3 regions of the Agrobacterium burrii genome follow, and region 3 is predicted to be linked to each of the others. Evidence: riboswitches for the same ligand, from Rfam matches in the RefSeq annotation. Region 3 holds a riboswitch; each other region holds the start of a gene.
What was found. A riboswitch is a leader RNA that binds a small molecule or an ion and turns the genes downstream of it on or off. The one in region 3 is predicted to bind thiamine pyrophosphate.
Positions count from the first base shown of each region.

Region 1: it holds a riboswitch for thiamine pyrophosphate, as region 3 does, so the genes downstream of both, JZX89_RS21165 (ABC transporter permease) here and thiB (thiamine ABC transporter substrate binding subunit) in region 3, are expected to answer to the same signal.
Region 2: it holds a riboswitch for thiamine pyrophosphate, as region 3 does, so the genes downstream of both, thiC (phosphomethylpyrimidine synthase ThiC) here and thiB (thiamine ABC transporter substrate binding subunit) in region 3, are expected to answer to the same signal.

Region 1 is NZ_JAFLNA010000012.1:159,268-164,792, forward strand. It holds gene JZX89_RS21155 (carbohydrate ABC transporter permease) at 1-186, shown strand, start outside; gene JZX89_RS21160 (alpha-glucosidase) at 199-2,190, shown strand; TPP riboswitch at 2,227-2,329, shown strand; gene JZX89_RS21165 (ABC transporter permease) at 2,458-3,243, shown strand; gene JZX89_RS21170 (ABC transporter substrate-binding protein) at 3,240-4,190, shown strand; gene JZX89_RS21175 (hydroxyethylthiazole kinase) at 4,187-4,927, shown strand; gene thiE (thiamine phosphate synthase) at 4,914-5,525, shown strand, end outside.
Region 2 is NZ_JAFLNA010000020.1:88,024-93,548, reverse strand. It holds gene thiC (phosphomethylpyrimidine synthase ThiC) at 1-1,577, opposite strand, end outside; TPP riboswitch at 1,672-1,783, opposite strand; gene JZX89_RS26930 (acyl carrier protein) at 1,967-2,218, shown strand; gene JZX89_RS26925 (acyl-CoA dehydrogenase family protein) at 2,218-3,399, shown strand; gene JZX89_RS26920 (amino acid--[acyl-carrier-protein] ligase) at 3,404-4,312, shown strand; gene JZX89_RS26915 (DUF1839 family protein) at 4,319-5,302, shown strand; gene JZX89_RS26910 (glycoside hydrolase family 2 protein) at 5,299-5,525, shown strand, end outside.
Region 3 is NZ_JAFLNA010000010.1:196,276-201,800, reverse strand. It holds gene JZX89_RS18945 (ATP-binding cassette domain-containing protein) at 1-572, opposite strand, end outside; gene thiP (thiamine/thiamine pyrophosphate ABC transporter permease ThiP) at 569-2,188, opposite strand; gene thiB (thiamine ABC transporter substrate binding subunit) at 2,208-3,221, opposite strand; TPP riboswitch at 3,259-3,369, opposite strand; gene JZX89_RS18930 (VOC family protein) at 3,415-3,807, opposite strand; gene JZX89_RS18925 (ABC-F family ATP-binding cassette domain-containing protein) at 3,899-5,525, opposite strand, start outside.

The sequences.
Region 1 (5,525 bases), on a different contig from region 3:
TTCAATTCCAATCCGGCCCTTCGCACCCTGCCCGTCGGCATCCAGCTTTATCAGGGTGAATTCGCTTTCCCCTGGCCGGTCATTTCGGCGGCGCTGGTGGTTGGCATCGTGCCGGTCGCGATCCTGATCGTCATCTTTCAGGAACGGGTTGTCTCCGGCCTCACCGCCGGCGGTCTCAAGGGTTAAACAGGTACAGTCATGCAATTCGAAAAGACCAAAGACGGCTTCACGCTCGCAATCGGCGGCCGTACCATCCTTGCCCATTCGCCTGACAATCCCGCCTTCTTCGCGGGTTCTGGCCGCGAGCGGATGGATATGTATCGCGGCAATTTCGACATCGAGGACTATGTGATCGAGCGAACTGCCCTGCGCCATGCCGAGTTGAATGGCGACAGCGTTACGCTTTCCTCCGCACCCGGACAGGCGCCGCGCCTTCGCCTGACGCTGGACGGCAACGCTATCAGGCTGGCTGCGCTGGATGAAACCATCAATCGTCTGTGGCTGCGCGTCGTCGCGGAAACGGATGAGCACGTCTGGGGCGGCGGCGAGCAGATGTCCTATTTTGACATGCGCGGACGGCGTTTTCCGCTTTGGACTTCCGAACCCGGCGTCGGTCGCGACAAGACCTCGGAGCTTACCTTCAAGGCCGATGTCAGCGGCAAGGCGGGCGGCGATTATTACAACACAAACTACCCGCAGCCGACCTACCTCTCGTCGCGCAAATACGCGCTGCATGTGGAAACCAGCGCCTATTCGGTCTTCGATTTCCGCAACGGCGATTTCCACGAAATCGAAATATGGGCTATCCCGGAAAAGATCGAGTTCTTCGCGGGCGATGCCTTCACCGATATCGTCTCCGCCCTCTCGCTGCGGTTCGGACGCCAGCCGGAACTGCCGGAGTGGATCTATAATGGCGCGATCATCGGGCTAAAGGACGGCGTCAGCTCCTTTGCCCGGCTGGAGAAAATCCGTGCTGCCGGAACGAAGGTTTCCGGCCTCTGGTGCGAGGACTGGGTGGGCCTGCGCCAGACATCTTTCGGCGCGCGCCTCTTCTGGGACTGGCAGGCCAATGACACCCGCTACCCGCATCTGCGCCAGAAGATCGCCGAACTTGCCGATCACGACATTCGTTTCCTGGGCTATGTGAACCCCTATCTCTGCGTTGACGGCCCGCTGTTCCCGGTCGCCGAAGAAGCCGGTTATTTCGCCACGGATGCGGACGGCAAGACGGCGCTGGTGGATTTCGGTGAATTCGACTGCGGCGTGGTGGATTTCACCAATCCGGCCGCGGCCGACTGGTTTGCCGAACAGATCATCGGCAAAAACATGCTCGATTTCGGCCTTTCCGGCTGGATGGCCGATTTTGGCGAATATCTGCCGATCGATATCAACCTTTCCAACGGCGTCGACGCCAAGCTGATGCACAATGCCTGGCCCACCCTCTGGGCCGAGGTTAACGCGAAAGCCGTCGAAAGCCGGGGCAAAACCGGCGAGGCGCTGTTCTTCATGCGCGCAGGCTTCACCGGCGTGCAGGCCCATTGCCCGCTGATCTGGGGCGGTGACCAGTCGGTGGATTTCTCCCGCCATGACGGCCTCGTCACCGTCATCTGCGGCGCGCTGTCCTCCGGCCTCATGGGTAACGCCTACCACCATTCCGATATCGGCGGTTACACCAGCCTGTTCGGCAATGTCAGGACGGCGGAACTCATCATGCGCTGGACGGAAATGGCCGCCTTCACGCCTGTGATGCGCACCCATGAGGGCAATCGCCCGCGCGACAATCTCCAGATCGATCAGGACGACACGGTTCTTGCCCATTTCGCCCGCATGACGGCGATCTATGTCGCGCTCGCCCCCTATCTGAAATCGCTTTCCGCAGAGGCGGCTGAGACTGGCCTGCCGGTGCAACGTCCGCTTTTCCTGCATTATGAGGACGACCGGCAGACCTACGCCATTCAGGACAGCTATCTCTATGGAGCCGACATGCTGGTTGCGCCGGTCTGGAAAGCGGGCGAAACGCAGCGCACACTCTATCTTCCGGGCAATGGCGAATGGGTGCATCTGTGGAGCGGCGCGCGCCATCCCGGCGGACGCGAAGTCACCATCGAAGCGCCGCTCGGCCAGCCCGCGGTTTTCTATCGTGCCGATAGCAGCCATATCGCCCTGTTTGAACAGCTTCGCAGCATCTGAGCCGTTGACAGCCAGCTAAAAAAGCGACAGTTTCCGACGCATTCCGAGGGGAGCACCGCACGGTGCTGAGATGGCGATGAGCCGGACCCTTGAACCTGATCCGGGTCATGCCGGCGTAGGAACGGAAACTGTCGCACCCTTCAGGCGCTGCCCTTTCTCTTCTCCGCTTGGCCATGATCTCCGTGATTGTCACATCTGGAGACTGAATGATGATGCTGAAACCTTCTGTCCTTCGCACATGGTGCGTTTGCGTCTGAGGTCCGGCTCATGCGTGCCACCCATGCATTGAACGGTATCGGTCTCCTGCTGCTTCTGTGGCAGGCAGGCACATGGCTGTTTGCGCCGCCGCGCTATATCCTGCCGTCGCCCGCCGATGTCGCCGCCGCCTTCTGGCGTCAGCCCGGCTTCCTGTTCGGGCAGGCCATGGTAACGTTTGGCGAAATGGCGCTCGGCCTAGCGGCCGGTGTTACGGCTGGCATTCTCGTCGCCTTCACCATCGCCGCCATCCCGCGTCTTGGCCGCCTCGTCTGGCCCATGGTTCTGGTGCTGCAGGCCTTCCCGGTCTTCGTGCTAGCCCCCATTCTCGTGCTCTGGTTCGGTTTCGGCATGGCCTCGAAAGTGGTGATGACGGCGATCATCATCTTCTTCCCCGTCGCCTCCTCCTTCACTGATGGCCTTAACCGCACGGATCGCGCCATTCTCGACGCCGCCTCGCTGACGGAGGCGAGCCACTGGCAGATCCTCACCCGGCTGCGCGTGCCGCTGGCGCTGCCATCGCTCATTTCCGGGCTGAGGGTCGCCGCCCCGCTCGCCCCGCTTGGCGCCGTCATCGGCGAATGGGTGGGTGCTTCGGCCGGGCTCGGTTTCGTCATGATCCAGTCCAATGCCCGCATGCAGACCGACACGATGTTTGCCGCCATGGCCATTCTTGCCGTCATGGCGGTGCTGCTGCGGCTCATCGTCGACCGGGCGACCGCCAATCTGGCCCCCTGGGCCAAGGAAACAGAACATACCATTCCTCTCAGATATTTACGGAGACTTTCGGCACCATGAAACGAACGCTTCTTTCCCTCGTCGTCGCGGCAGCAGGCGCATTTGCCCCCATGCAATCACAGGCAGCCGACAAGCTTACCGTATTGCTCGAATGGTTCGTGAACCCCGATCATGCGCCGATGGTGATCGCCAGGGAACGCGGTCTGTTTGCCGATGCCGGGCTGGACGTGGAACTGGTGCCGCCGGCCGACCCTTCCGCCGTGCCTCGTCTCGTTTCGGCAAAACAGGCCGATATCGGCGTGCATTACCAGCCGAACCTTTATCTCGATCACGATGCCGGCCTGCCGCTCGTGCGTTTCGGCACGCTGGTCGAAACCCCGCTGAACACCGTCACCGTTCTTGCCGATGGGCCGATCAAAAGCCTGAAAGACCTGAAGGGCAAGAAGGTCGGCTTTTCCGTTTCCGGTTTTGAAGATGCGATGCTGAAGCGCATGCTGGAAAAGGACGGCCTGACGAAGGATGATGTCGAACTCATCAACGTCAATTTCTCGCTCTCGCCGTCGCTGATCGCCGGCAAGGTGGATGCGACGCTCGGCGGTTTCCGCAATTTCGAACTGACGCAGATGAAGCTCGAAGGTCATGAGGGCCGCTCCTTCTTCCCGGAAGAACATGGCGTGCCGGCCTATGACGAGCTGATCTTCGTCACCCATCGCGATCTCGTAAAAGACAGCCGCCTGCCGCGTTTCCTCTCCGCCGTGGAACAGGCCGCGATCTTCATCACCAATCACCCGCAGGACTCCTGGCAGCTTTTCATCAAGGCCTATCCGAACCTTGACGACGCGCTGAACAAGCAGGCCTTCTTCGACACTTTGCCGCGCTTCGCCAAGCGTCCCGCCGCACTTGATCGCACCCGCTATGATCGTTTCGGTGCGTTCATGCAGGAGATGCAGCTGATCAAGCAGGCACCGAAGGCAGACGATATCGCCGTGGAGCTGCAGCAGCCATGACCGGCACTTTTCCGACAGCGGCGAAAGCCGCCGACATTCTGGAGCGGGTGCGCAAGACGCGCCCGCGCGTGCATTGCCTGATGAACACCGTGGTGCAGAAATTCACCGCCGACGGCATCACCGTCATCGGCGGCATTCCCTCAATGACCACTTCTCTGGAAGAAATCGAGAGCTTTGTCACCAAGGCGGATGCATTGACCGTCAATCTTGGCACGCTGGATGCCGAGCGGCGCAAGGTCATCCGGCTGGCAATCGAGATCGCCAATGCATCCGGCAAGCCGTGGATCGTCGATCCCGTACATTGCGACTACTCGCCATCCCGGCTGGAATTTGCTCGCGAACTCATCGCCCTCTCCCCGACCATCGTGCGCGGTAACCGCGCCGAGATGAGCCTGATCGGCGATGTGCCTGATGCGGTGCGGATCGAAACCGGACCGGTCGATCATCTCCGCGACACGACCCGTGGCGTCAGGATCGTCAACGGTCATCCATGGATGGCGAAGGTGACCGGTACCGGTTGTCTCTCGGGTGGCGTCATCGCCGCTTTCATGGCCGTGGAGAAAGATGCCCTGACGGCGGCAGCCGCAGCCCTCGCCGTCACAGGCGTTTCCGCCGAATTGGCTGCGAAACAGGCCAAAGGCCCCGGCACCTTCGAACCGGTGTTTCTGGATGCGCTTTCCGAAATCTCGGCCGAAGACATCATCAATCACGCGGAGATAGAGCATGAACAAGGTTGATTACCGCCTCAACGCATTGGTCGATGCCAGTCTTGCCGATGTCGCACCCTTACCCGAGCTTGCTTTGGCGGCCGCACTCAACGGTGCGACCATTCTGCAATATCGCGACAAGCACGGCTCGACGCGCGAAATGATCGACAACGCCCGCGCCATTCACGAGGCCATCGCCGGCACCGGCGTGCCGCTTGTTATCAACGACCGTGTGGATGTGGCGCTCGCCTCCGGCGCTGATGGGGTGCATCTCGGTGCCGATGATATGGATGCGAAGACCGCCAGGCGCATTCTCGGCGAAAAGGCGATCATCGGTCTCACCGTCAAGAACCGCGCCGATGCCGAAAGGGCGGCCTCCATGCCTGCCGATTACGCCTGCATTGGCGGCGTGTTCGAAACGGTTTCCAAGGTCAATCCGGACAAGCCGGTCGGTATCGATGGTTTTGCGACGCTTCGCGCCCTGCTGCGCGAATGGCGGCCGGATATGCCTGTCGGCGCCATCGCCGGTATCGACCTTGCCCGCGTGTCTTCTGTCATCGAGGCCGGTGCGGATGGCGTCGCAGTCATTTCCGCCATCTTCCGGGCAGGCGATATTGCCAGCGCAACC
Region 2 (5,525 bases), on a different contig from region 3:
CAGCGGAACTCGAACCTTGCGCGCGACAACGCATCGTCCCGCACCTGTGCGGCCGGATGGCCCTTGGCAAGATCGGCAGCATGGGCGGCGATCTTGTAGGTGATGACGCCGACCTTCACGTCGTTACGATCAGGAAGGCCGAGATGTTCCTTCGGCGTGACGTAGCAAAGCATCGCCGTGCCAAACCAGCCGATCATCGCCGCCCCGATACCTGACGTGATATGGTCGTAACCGGGCGCGATATCGGTGGTCAGCGGCCCAAGCGTATAGAAGGGCGCCTCGCCGCAGGTCTTCAGCTGTTTGTCCATATTCTCCTTGATCTTGTGCATCGGCACATGGCCGGGGCCTTCGATCATCACCTGGCAATCCTTGGCCCAGGCGATCTGCGTCAGCTCCCCCAGCGTTTCCAGCTCGGCAAACTGCGCCACGTCGTTGGCATCGGCAATCGAGCCGGGACGCAAGCCATCGCCCAGCGAGAAGGAGACGTCATAGGCGCGGCAGATATCGCAAATCTCGTCGAAATGCTCATAAAGGAAGCTTTCGCGATGATGATGCAGACACCACTTGGCCATGATCGACCCACCGCGGGAGACGATGCCGGTAACGCGGTTGACGGTGAGCGGAATGTAATGCAGCCGCACGCCGGCATGGATGGTGAAATAATCCACACCCTGCTCTGCCTGTTCGATCAGCGTATCGCGAAACACCTCCCAGTTGAGGTCTTCGGCAATGCCATTGACCTTCTCCAGCGCCTGATAAAGCGGCACCGTGCCAATCGGCACCGGCGAATTGCGGATGATCCATTCGCGGATATTGTGAATGTTGCGCCCGGTCGAGAGGTCCATGACGGTATCCGCACCCCAGCGGATCGCCCAGACCATCTTCTCCACCTCTTCCGCCATGGAGGACGTAACGGCGGAATTGCCTATATTGGCGTTGATCTTCACCAGAAAATTACGGCCGATGATCATCGGCTCAAGTTCCGAATGATTGATATTGGCGGGAATGATGGCCCGGCCCGACGCCACTTCCTGCCGAACGAATTCCGCCGTCACGTAATCAGGGATATGCGCGCCGAAACTCTCGCCGTCGCGCACCAGCTTCTCCTTGGCCGCCTCGCGCCCGAGATTTTCGCGGATGGCGATGAATTCCATCTCCGGTGTGATGATGCCAGCCCGCGCATAGGCAAGCTGTGTCACCGCTTTGCCGGCAGTCGCCCTGAGTGGCTGGTGGCGCACGGAAAATTCGGGGGTCAGGCGCTCGCCGGTGGCAAAGCCGTTATCCTCCGGCTTAACGTGCCGGCCCTCGTAAGCCTCGACATCACCGCGTGCCACGACCCAGTCGTGACGCAGTCGCGGCAGACCCTTTTCAATCAGAACGGGATGTGTGGGATCGGTGTAGGGACCGGAGGAATCATAGACTGTTACCGGCGGTTCGCCCGCCGTCGGGTGCACCGCGATCTCGCGCATCGGCACGCGAATATGCGGATGCAGGATTCCCGGTTTATGGATTTTCGTGGAGGCGGCATGCGGTCCGGTGGTAACCGACAGCGGGATAGTCTTGGCAGCGATATTCATCATGAGGCTCCAAAGTTTGACAGTGGAGACCCAGTTCGAGCCGGAATGATGGAAAATACCGCAGCGCCGACAGCGCATTGCACACGCCAGCCGACCTTCGGTCTTTGCACCGTCCCTACGCCAGTATGAACTGGATCAGGTTCAACGGGTCACTGCGCATGAAAGCAGAATCTCAGCCCCTTGACGGGACACCCCTGGTGAATGGCTCACAGCAAAAAACACCGGCCGCCTTTTGTCAAGGCCGCCGATCAACGCTTGGCAAAGGTGCGGGAATGGCGCATGCTGCCGTTAGTTGTAATTAACCTAACGGTTTAGGTGAATATTATCGTTTGCGACATAACGATAAGCACAAACCTTCCTAATGTTAATTTCATTGGAGATCCGTCGGAATGAATGCGACTATTCGTGAAATACTGGCAAAATTCGGCCAGCTTCCCACCCCCGTCGATACGATTGCAGATGAAGCAGATCTTTATGCGGCAGGCCTCTCTTCCTTTGCATCGGTGCAATTGATGCTGGGCATCGAAGAAGCATTCGATATCGAGTTTCCCGACAATCTGTTGAACCGCAAGTCCTTCGCCAGCATCAAGGCCATTGAAGACACCGTTAAGCTCATTCTGGATGGTAAAGAGGCAGCCTGATGAACGTGACCGTAGCGCCGCAGGATGAAACGCTGTCCGCGCGCGCGGGCCGTGTCGCGACCATTGCCGCCAAACATGCAGACGAGGTGGATGTCACCGGCAGCTTCCCGCAGGAAGCTGTCGATGCGCTGCGGCAGGAACGCCTGCTGGGCATCCAGGTCCCCTCCTCGCTGGGCGGCGAAGGCGCATCCCTGCAGCAAATCGCCGATATCTGCGCGCGGCTTGGCCAGGCCTGTTCGGCAACGGCGATGATTTTCGCCATGCACCACATCAAGCTGTCCAGCCTGGTGGAACATGGCGAGACAAGCGCATGGCATGCGGGCTTCATGAGCCGCATCGCCGGTGAACAGCTTCTGCTCGGCTCCGCAACCACCGAGGGCGGCATTGGCGGCAATCTGCGCAATTCCATCTGTGCGATCGAGGTCGAGGGCGAATTTTGCCGGCTGGAAAAGGACGCCACCGTCATTTCCTATGGCAGCAATGCCGATGCGATCCTCATCACCTCGCGCGCCCACAAGGATGCCGCGCCGGCCGATCAGGTGATGACCGTTTTCCTGAAAAGCCAGTATACGCTCGAAAAGACCCATATCTGGGATACGCTCGGCATGCGCGGCACCTGTTCGGACGGTTTCCTGTTTCGTGGCGAAGCTCCCGCAGCGCAGATTTTCCCGAAACCTTTTGCGGAAATCGCCGCGCAATCCATGCTCGCAAGCTCCCATCTTCTGTGGAGCGCCGTCTGGTACGGCATCGCGTCGGATGCGGTGCTGCGCGCGCAATCCTTTGTCAGGGCCGCGGCACGCAAGTCGCCCGGCACCGCTCCTCCCGGCGCGATCCGGCTTGCCGAGGTTTCCACCAAGCTGCAGGTGGTGAAATCCAACATCATTGCCGGCATCAAGGCTTACGAAGACACCAAGAGTGACGCCGAAAAGCTGATGTCCATGGCCTTTGCCGTCGCCATGAACAATGTGAAGATCTGCTCTTCGGAAACCATTCTTGAGATCATCGATCACGCCATGCTGGTCTGCGGCATCATGGGTTACAAGAACGGCACGCCCTACAGCCTCGGCCGGCATCTGCGCGACGCACATTCCGCCCGTTTGATGATTTCCAACGACCGTATTCTCGGCAATTCCGCCAACCTCCTGCTGGTTCACAGGCAGGACACCAGCCTCTTGGGATAAGACCATGGACATGCAAACATCGTTCCTCGATCGACTGTTCGAAGAAGGCCTGCTGATTGAAACCGGTGTGGACGGTCTTTATGGCCGCAGTGGCCAGTTCGAGGACGTGATTGCCGCATTCGAGCGGCTGATCGACCGCACGGGCGCCGCCGATGGCGCCGAAGCGATCCGTTTTCCGCCCGGCATCAACCGCGCCTATTTTGAAAAAAGCGGCTACATGAAGAGCTTTCCGCAGCTGGCCGGCACGGTCCATTCCTTCTGCGGCTGCGAGCTTGACCATGTCAGCCTTCTGAAATCCATGGATGAGGGCGAAGACTGGACCAAGGACCAGAAAGCCACCGACATCGTGCTGACGCCGGCGGCCTGCTATCCGCTTTATCCGACAATCGCCAAGCGCGGCGCGCTACCTGCCGGCGGCGGTCTCTATGACATCCAGTCCTATTGTTTCCGCCATGAGCCCTCCAAGGATCCGGCGCGCCAGCAGCTTTTCCGCATGCGCGAATATGTTTGCATGGGCACCGATTCCGACGTCACCGAATTCCGCCAGACCTGGATGGATCGCGGCGTGGAGATGATGAAGGCGGTCGGGCTCGACGTCACCATCGATGTCGCCAACGATCCTTTCTTCGGCCGTGCCGGCAAAATGCTCGCTAACAACCAGCGCGATCAGAACCTCAAATTCGAACTGCTGATCCCGGTCACATCGACGACCAACCCGACAGCCTGCATGAGCTTCAACTATCATCAGGATGCCTTCGGCCAAAAATGGGGCCTCAACCTCGCCAACGGCGATGTCGCCCATACCGCCTGCGTCGGTTTCGGCCTTGAGCGCATCGCGCTGGCGCTGTTTGCCCATCATGGTCTGGATGTGAAGAAATGGCCTGCAAAGGTCGTGGAAACCCTCTGGGGCTGATTATCCATGCGGCAGATTTTCCCCGGTCTCGATCCCAAAAACTATGTGCAACATCCGCTCCATTCTTCCGAGAGGATGTGGCCGGAAACCAATTGCTACATTGATTTGTGGATCGAGGTGCTGGCGGCCAAGGGCCTGCCGCCGGAAGCCATGTTCGGTTTCACCCTCACACAGGATTTCGAGGGCGACCAGTTCACCTTCTTCAAGGTGCCGCTGGAAGATCTCGAAGCGCTTTATGGCGTTCGCGCCACCGAGCTTGCGATCTTTGACCGGGTGGAAAACCACATCGAAGCGCAACTGGAGCGCGGCCGCATCTGCCTGATCGAGATGGACAGCTTCTATATGCCCGATACCCATGGGGTGAGCTATCAGAAGGAACACGGCAAAACCACAGTCGCCATCAACCGGCTGGACCTGGCGAACCGGGAACTCGACTATTTCCACAATGCCGGCTTTTTCCATCTGTCAGGTGAAGATTTCGACGGCTTGTTCCAGCATCATCTGGCCGAAACTGATCCACCCTTCCTGCCCTACACCGAATTTGCGAAATTCGCAGACAGCAATGCCTCGCCGGCGCATATTCGCAAGACGGCCGAACGGCTGCTGAAGTTTCATTTTTCAAGACGGCCATCCACCAATCCGGTCAGGGCTTTTTCAGCCGTATTTCCGGCTCAGGTGGAAAAGGTTGCCGACAGGCCTTTCGGCTTCTTCCACAAATATGCCTTCAACACGCTGCGCCAGCTCGGCGCCAATTTTGAACTGGCGGCAAGCCATCTCGAATGGCTGGACAAGCAAGGTTTTTCTGAAGCAAGAGACCACGCGCTGCGCATCTCCGAGGTTGCCAAAACCGTGCAGTTCCAGCTTGCCCGCGCCGTCACGCGCCGCAAATTCGACGCGCTGGCCTCCGTGCTCGATCCGGCAGCAGACGCATGGGACGGCTTGATGGAAAACCTTGCGGCGAAACTGTCTGATGCCAGCGAGGCCGCGTGAGAACCTATCTCCCGGGCGAAAGCGAAGAATTGCTGAGTGAAGGCTGGACGCTGACACTGACGCCCGCCGATGCTTACGAGACGCCCTCTGAAATTCCGGCAGCGCTTGAAAGCCTGCACGTCTCCGTTCCCGGCACCGTGGCGCAGGCACTGGAAATGGCGGAAAAATTCGATCGGTTTGCCCCTGTCGCACTGAACGACAAGGATGCCTGGTATCGGCTGAC
Region 3 (5,525 bases):
ATAATCACCGTATTTTTTGTTTCAGCATGCAAGTCGAGAAGCAGGGAGGTCATGCCCGACCGCAATCCCGGATCGAGCGCGGCGAAGGGCTCATCCAATAGCATGACCGTTTTTTTCCTCACCAGCGCACGCGCCAGCGCCGCCCTTTGTCTTTCTCCGCCGGAAAGCGTGCCCGGCAGGCGCTTGTCAAAACCCGCAAGACCAACACGCGCCAGCGCCATCTCGATGTTTTGCCGGTCTTCCGCTTGCAATTTCAGCCCCGGACTGACGCCGAGCGCGACGTTGGTAAAAATATCGAGATGGGCGAAAAGATTATTGTCCTGAAAGATCGATGAGACCGGTCTTTCGGAAGGATCGAGCGCCGCCATGTCCCGCCCGCCGATCACCACGCGGCCGGAATCCGGCACCTCGAAACCGGCGACCAGATTGAGAAGCGTCGACTTGCCCGAACCGGATGCGCCGACAACGGCGGTCACCTGGCCCTGCGGAAAGGTGCAATCCAGATCGAAATCCTGCGCTCCGAGCCGCAGCCTGACCTTGTCCAGCTGAACTGCGAAATCATCGCCAGTCATGTGCTTGCCTTTGCCGATTGCCGTGAAACGCCGCCCGCAGCAAGCAGCAGGCAGACGACACCGAGGATGAACGCATATCCGGCGGCGTCATTGGTGCGGTAACTGCCCATATTGCTGTAAACCAGCCATGGCAAGGTGATGAAATTTTCCGACCCGAACAGGGCAACCGCCCCGAGATCACCAAGCGACAGCGCCATGGCAAAGGAAAACGCCATAACCGAAGGCCGCCACAGAACCGGCAGATCGGCAAATCGTAGCCGCGTCAACCCCTGAAGCCCGAGACTGGCGGAGAGCCGGCCGGTGCGCAGAAAATGGCTGGTAAAGGCCGGCTCCAATACCCGCATGGCAAGCGGCAGCGCCATCAGCATATTGACGATCGCCACGAGAACCGGCGCATAAAAGCTGACGTCACCGAAGGGCCGCAACAGCAGAAACCATCCGCTTCCGAGCACAACAGGCGGCACCAGCAGTACAAGCGAAGACCCCGCGCCGAGCGTGGCGGACAGAAAGCGCAAGGGCCGAGCCGCCTGCCGCCGTGAACCAACGGCCTGACGGGCACTGATGATCGCAAAACAGCAGAGCACGACGAGAGTTGCGGAGAGCGCGGCGATGGCAAGGCTGGTCGCCGCCGCGCGCAGGAAGATCGGCGCAGACAAAAGGCGCGGTAGATCGGCCCCAAAGCCTGAGACGGTTGTCGCGACCAACGGCAGTCCAATCAGCAAAACCGCAAGAATGATTGCCGCCCCATCCCAAAGGCGTGCACCGGTACTTTTGCCATCGAAACGGCGAAGGGGACGCCCAAGCGAGGCTATCTCTGCTTCCGGCGATGGCAGAAAGGCAAGAAGGCCGAGCAAAGCCCCGGTCAGGACAATCTGCAGAACCGAAAGCGCGATCGCCCGCTGCGGATCGAAATCGAACCGTAACGCCTGATAGATCGCCACCTCCAGCGTCGTAGCCGCCGGTCCGCCACCCAAGAGAAGCACCAGCGTAAAGCTGGTGGCACACAGCATGAAGACAAGGCCGGCAATGCCGGGAACAAGCCGTGAAATCGCCGGCCATTCGATGAAGCGGAAAGTCGAAATCGGTCCCATGCCAAGGCTCGCCGCAATGCGCCAATATTCGCCCGGAATACGTTCCAGCCCGGCCAGCATCAACCGCACGCAAAGCGGCAGATTGAAGAACACATGGGCAATAAGAATCCCGGAAAGGCCGTAAATGCTGGAGGGTTGCTCCGCGCCGGCAAAAACAAGAGCCGTATTCAAGACGCCCTGCCTGCCCCAGATGGCGATGATGCCGAAGGCGCCGACGATGACAGGCAAACCCATCGGCACCGCCATCAGCCGGATGATCCATATCCGCCCCGGAAAGTCGCGTCGACGCGCAAGCGCCATCGCCACCGGCAGGCCGAGACCAATCGAAAGAAAGGTGGAAAGCGTTGCCTGATACAGCGTGAAACGCAGAATACGCAGCGTATAGGCATCCATGATGCCCGCAGCGGATACGCCGGCATCGAAAGACAAAAGAGCAGCAACGCCGAGCGCCATGAACAGGAAAACGGCGGCAAAGGCCACCGTCCCAAAAATAATCGACCGTCGGTAATCGCGACGCAGCATCATGCGCGGGTGCGCCTCTTCGTCAATTCATGCTCATGGCCGCAAGCCATTCGTCGATCCACGCCTTGCGGTTCTTCGCCACCTCTTCCGGGTCCATCAGGAAGGTCTTGGCAGGCACGACGAGTTTGGAAAACGCCTCGGGCAACGGCTTGGACGTTGCCGCAACCGGCATCATCCAGTTGTTTTCCGGAATGGCGTCCTGAAAACCTGATGTGAGCGTGAAAGCAAGAAACTGCTTCGCCAATTCTTTGTGCGGCGCGTTTTTGAGCAGGCCGGACACTTCGATCTGGATGTAATGCCCCTCCGAGAAGGAGGCTGCCTGATAACGATCCGTCTTTTCCGCAACCATGTGATAAGCGGGCGAGGTGGTGTAGGAAAGCACCATCGGCACCTCACCCTTGGTGAAGAGACCATAGGATTCCGACCAGCCCGGCGTTACGGTGAGAATGCGTTTCCGGAGCTTGGCCCAAGCCTCCGGGGCCTTGTCGCCGTAAACGGATTTTACCCACAGCAGCAGACCAAGGCCCGGCGTGGAGGTTCGCGGGTCCTGAATGGCGATCTTCTGCGAAGGGTCGCCTTCCACCAGTTCCTTCAGGCTCGTCGGCGGATTTTTTATCGTCTGCGTGTCATAGATGACTGCGAAATGACCGTAGTCGTAAGGGACGAAAACATCATCCTTGTAACCGCCCGGCACCTTGGCCGCCGATGCATCGATGCCACTGACATCGAAAAGGCCGGTCTGCTTCGCTTCCGCGACAAGGTTGGTATCGAGACCGAGCACCACATCCGCCTTGGACCCCGCACCTTCCAGCTTCAGGCGGTTCAGCAGTGCCACGCCATCCGCCACACCGACGAAATTGACCGTGCAGTTGCAAACCTTCTCGAAGGCTTCTTTCACTTTGGGACCGGGACCCCATTCGGAAACGAAGCTTTCATAGGTATAGACGGTGAGTTCCTGTCGATCCTGCGCGGTGGCAAGAGCGGGCAGAAACAGCGAAACGGCAACGATGGAATTCAGGAAAAGACGACGGCGCACGGGTATCTCCTCAAAACAAAAAGGGAAATAGCCGCCTGCCTTGAAGCCGTCTAATCCCTCCGCCGGTATGAACCGGATCAGGTTCTTCGGGTTGGCAAGCCTCTCAGCCTTTTGCACGCAAGCACAAAAGACACCCCGTTAGATCATGATGATGATGTAGTCCCGCCGTCAGGGATTGGCAAGATGGCTGCGGTCAACCCTGCGCCGTCATATGCACCAGTTCCCAGACGTGACCGTCCGGATCCTGAAAACTGCCGGCATACATGAAGCCGTGATCCTGAACGGGTTTCCAGCTGCTGCCGCCGGAGGCGAGCGCGGTTGCGATCATCCGGTCGATTTCCTCGCGGCTTCCGGCGGAAAGACAGGTCAGCACTTCCGTACTCTGCTTCGCATCGGCAATGTCGCCATTGATGAAATCGCGAAAACGCTCTTCCTGAAGCAGCATCACGAAGATGTTTTCCTCCACGATCATGCAGAGCGTGCGATCGTCAGAATATTCCGGATTGAAGCTGAAACCGAGCGCCGTGAAGAAGCTTTTCGATGTCTCGATATTCTTGACGGGCAGGTTGACGAAGATCATGCGCATTTTTTGAACTCCTCCGAACCGGCACAGGAAACGGCAATTTTGCCGTCCTGTCAAAGGCGGATGACGCCTCGTTCAAGAAACCCCGTCGCAATCAGCCTTCCATTTCCTCGCGCAGCATCTCCAGCTCCAGCCATTCCTCTTCCATGGTCTCCAGCTTTTCGCGCAGCTTGGTCATTTCCTGCGCCAGCGTGTTGAAAACGGCCGGGTCCTTGGCGAAGAGGTTGGGATCAGCCATACGCTGCTCGCGTTTTGCGATTTCGCCCTGCGTCTTTTCCATCTCCTTCGGCAGATTTTCGAGCGCGAATTTCTGCTTGAAGGAGAGCTTGCCCTTGGCCTTCGACGTATCCTGCGTAGCGGAAGTGGAAGGTGTGGCCTTCGCCTTTTCCTGCCTCTCAGCCTTGCGTTTTTCCTCCGCAGCACCCTTGCGCTGCGCCATCATATCAGAATAACCGCCGGCATATTCGATCCAGCGTCCGTCCGGCTGGTCCGGATTGGCGGGTGCGATGGTGGAGGTGACGGTGCGGTCGAGGAAATCGCGGTCATGGCTGACGAGGATGACAGTGCCGGAAAAACCCGCAACGATTTCCTGCAACAGATCGAGCGTTTCGATATCGAGATCGTTGGTCGGCTCGTCGAGGATCAGAAGGTTGGTCGGCCGCGCCAGAATGCGCGCCAGAATAAGCCGGGCGCGCTCGCCGCCGGAAAGGTTGCGGATCGGCGTGCGGGCCTGTTCCGGCTGGAACAGGAAATCCTTCATGTAGCCCGTCACATGCTTCACTTCGCCATTGACCAGCAGGTTGTCACCCCGGCCATCGGTCAGGTAATGCGCAAGCGTTTCGGTTGGATTGAGATCCTCGCGCTTCTGGTCAAGCGTCGCGATCTCCAGATTGGTACCGAGCTTCACCGTGCCGCTATCGGGCTGAAGCTCGCCGGTCAGCATCTTCAAAAGCGTGGTTTTTCCGGCGCCATTCGGGCCGACAAGGCCAATGCAATCGCCGCGATGCACCCGCAGAGAAAACGGCGCGATGATGACCCGCTCGCCGTAAGACTTGGTGATGGCCTCGGCCTCGATGACCAGCTTGCCCGACTCGCGCCCTTCGGTGACGGTCGCCTGCACCGAACCCTGCGGCACCTTGTGGCCGCGATAATCCGCGCGCATGGCCTGAAGCTCGCCGACGCGGCGCATATTGCGCTTGCGCCGCGCGGTCACGCCATAACGCATCCAGTGTTCTTCGCGCTCGATCGCCTTGCCGAGCTTGTGCTGCTCCAGCTCTTCCTCTTCCAGAACCTTGTCGCGCCATTCCTCGAAATGCGCAAAACCGCGATTGAGACGGCGGGACTGGCCGCGATCGAGCCACACGGTCGAAGTCGAGACCTTCTCCAGAAAACGCCGGTCGTGCGAAATCAGCACCAGCGCGCTGCGCGTCTGCTGCAATTCGCTTTCGAGCCATTCGATGGTCGGCAGGTCCAGATGGTTGGTCGGTTCGTCCAGCATCAGAATATCGGGTTCCGGCGCCATGACGCGGGCAAGGGCCACACGCCGCGCTTCGCCGCCGGAAAGGCTTGCCGGATTTTCCTGTCCCGTCAGCCCCAGATGCTCAAGCAGATAAGTCACACGATAGGGATCATCGCCGGGACCAAGCCCCGCTTCGGCATAGGCCTGAACGGTATCGTAACCGGCAAAATCAGGCGACTGCTCCAGATAACGGATGGTAGCG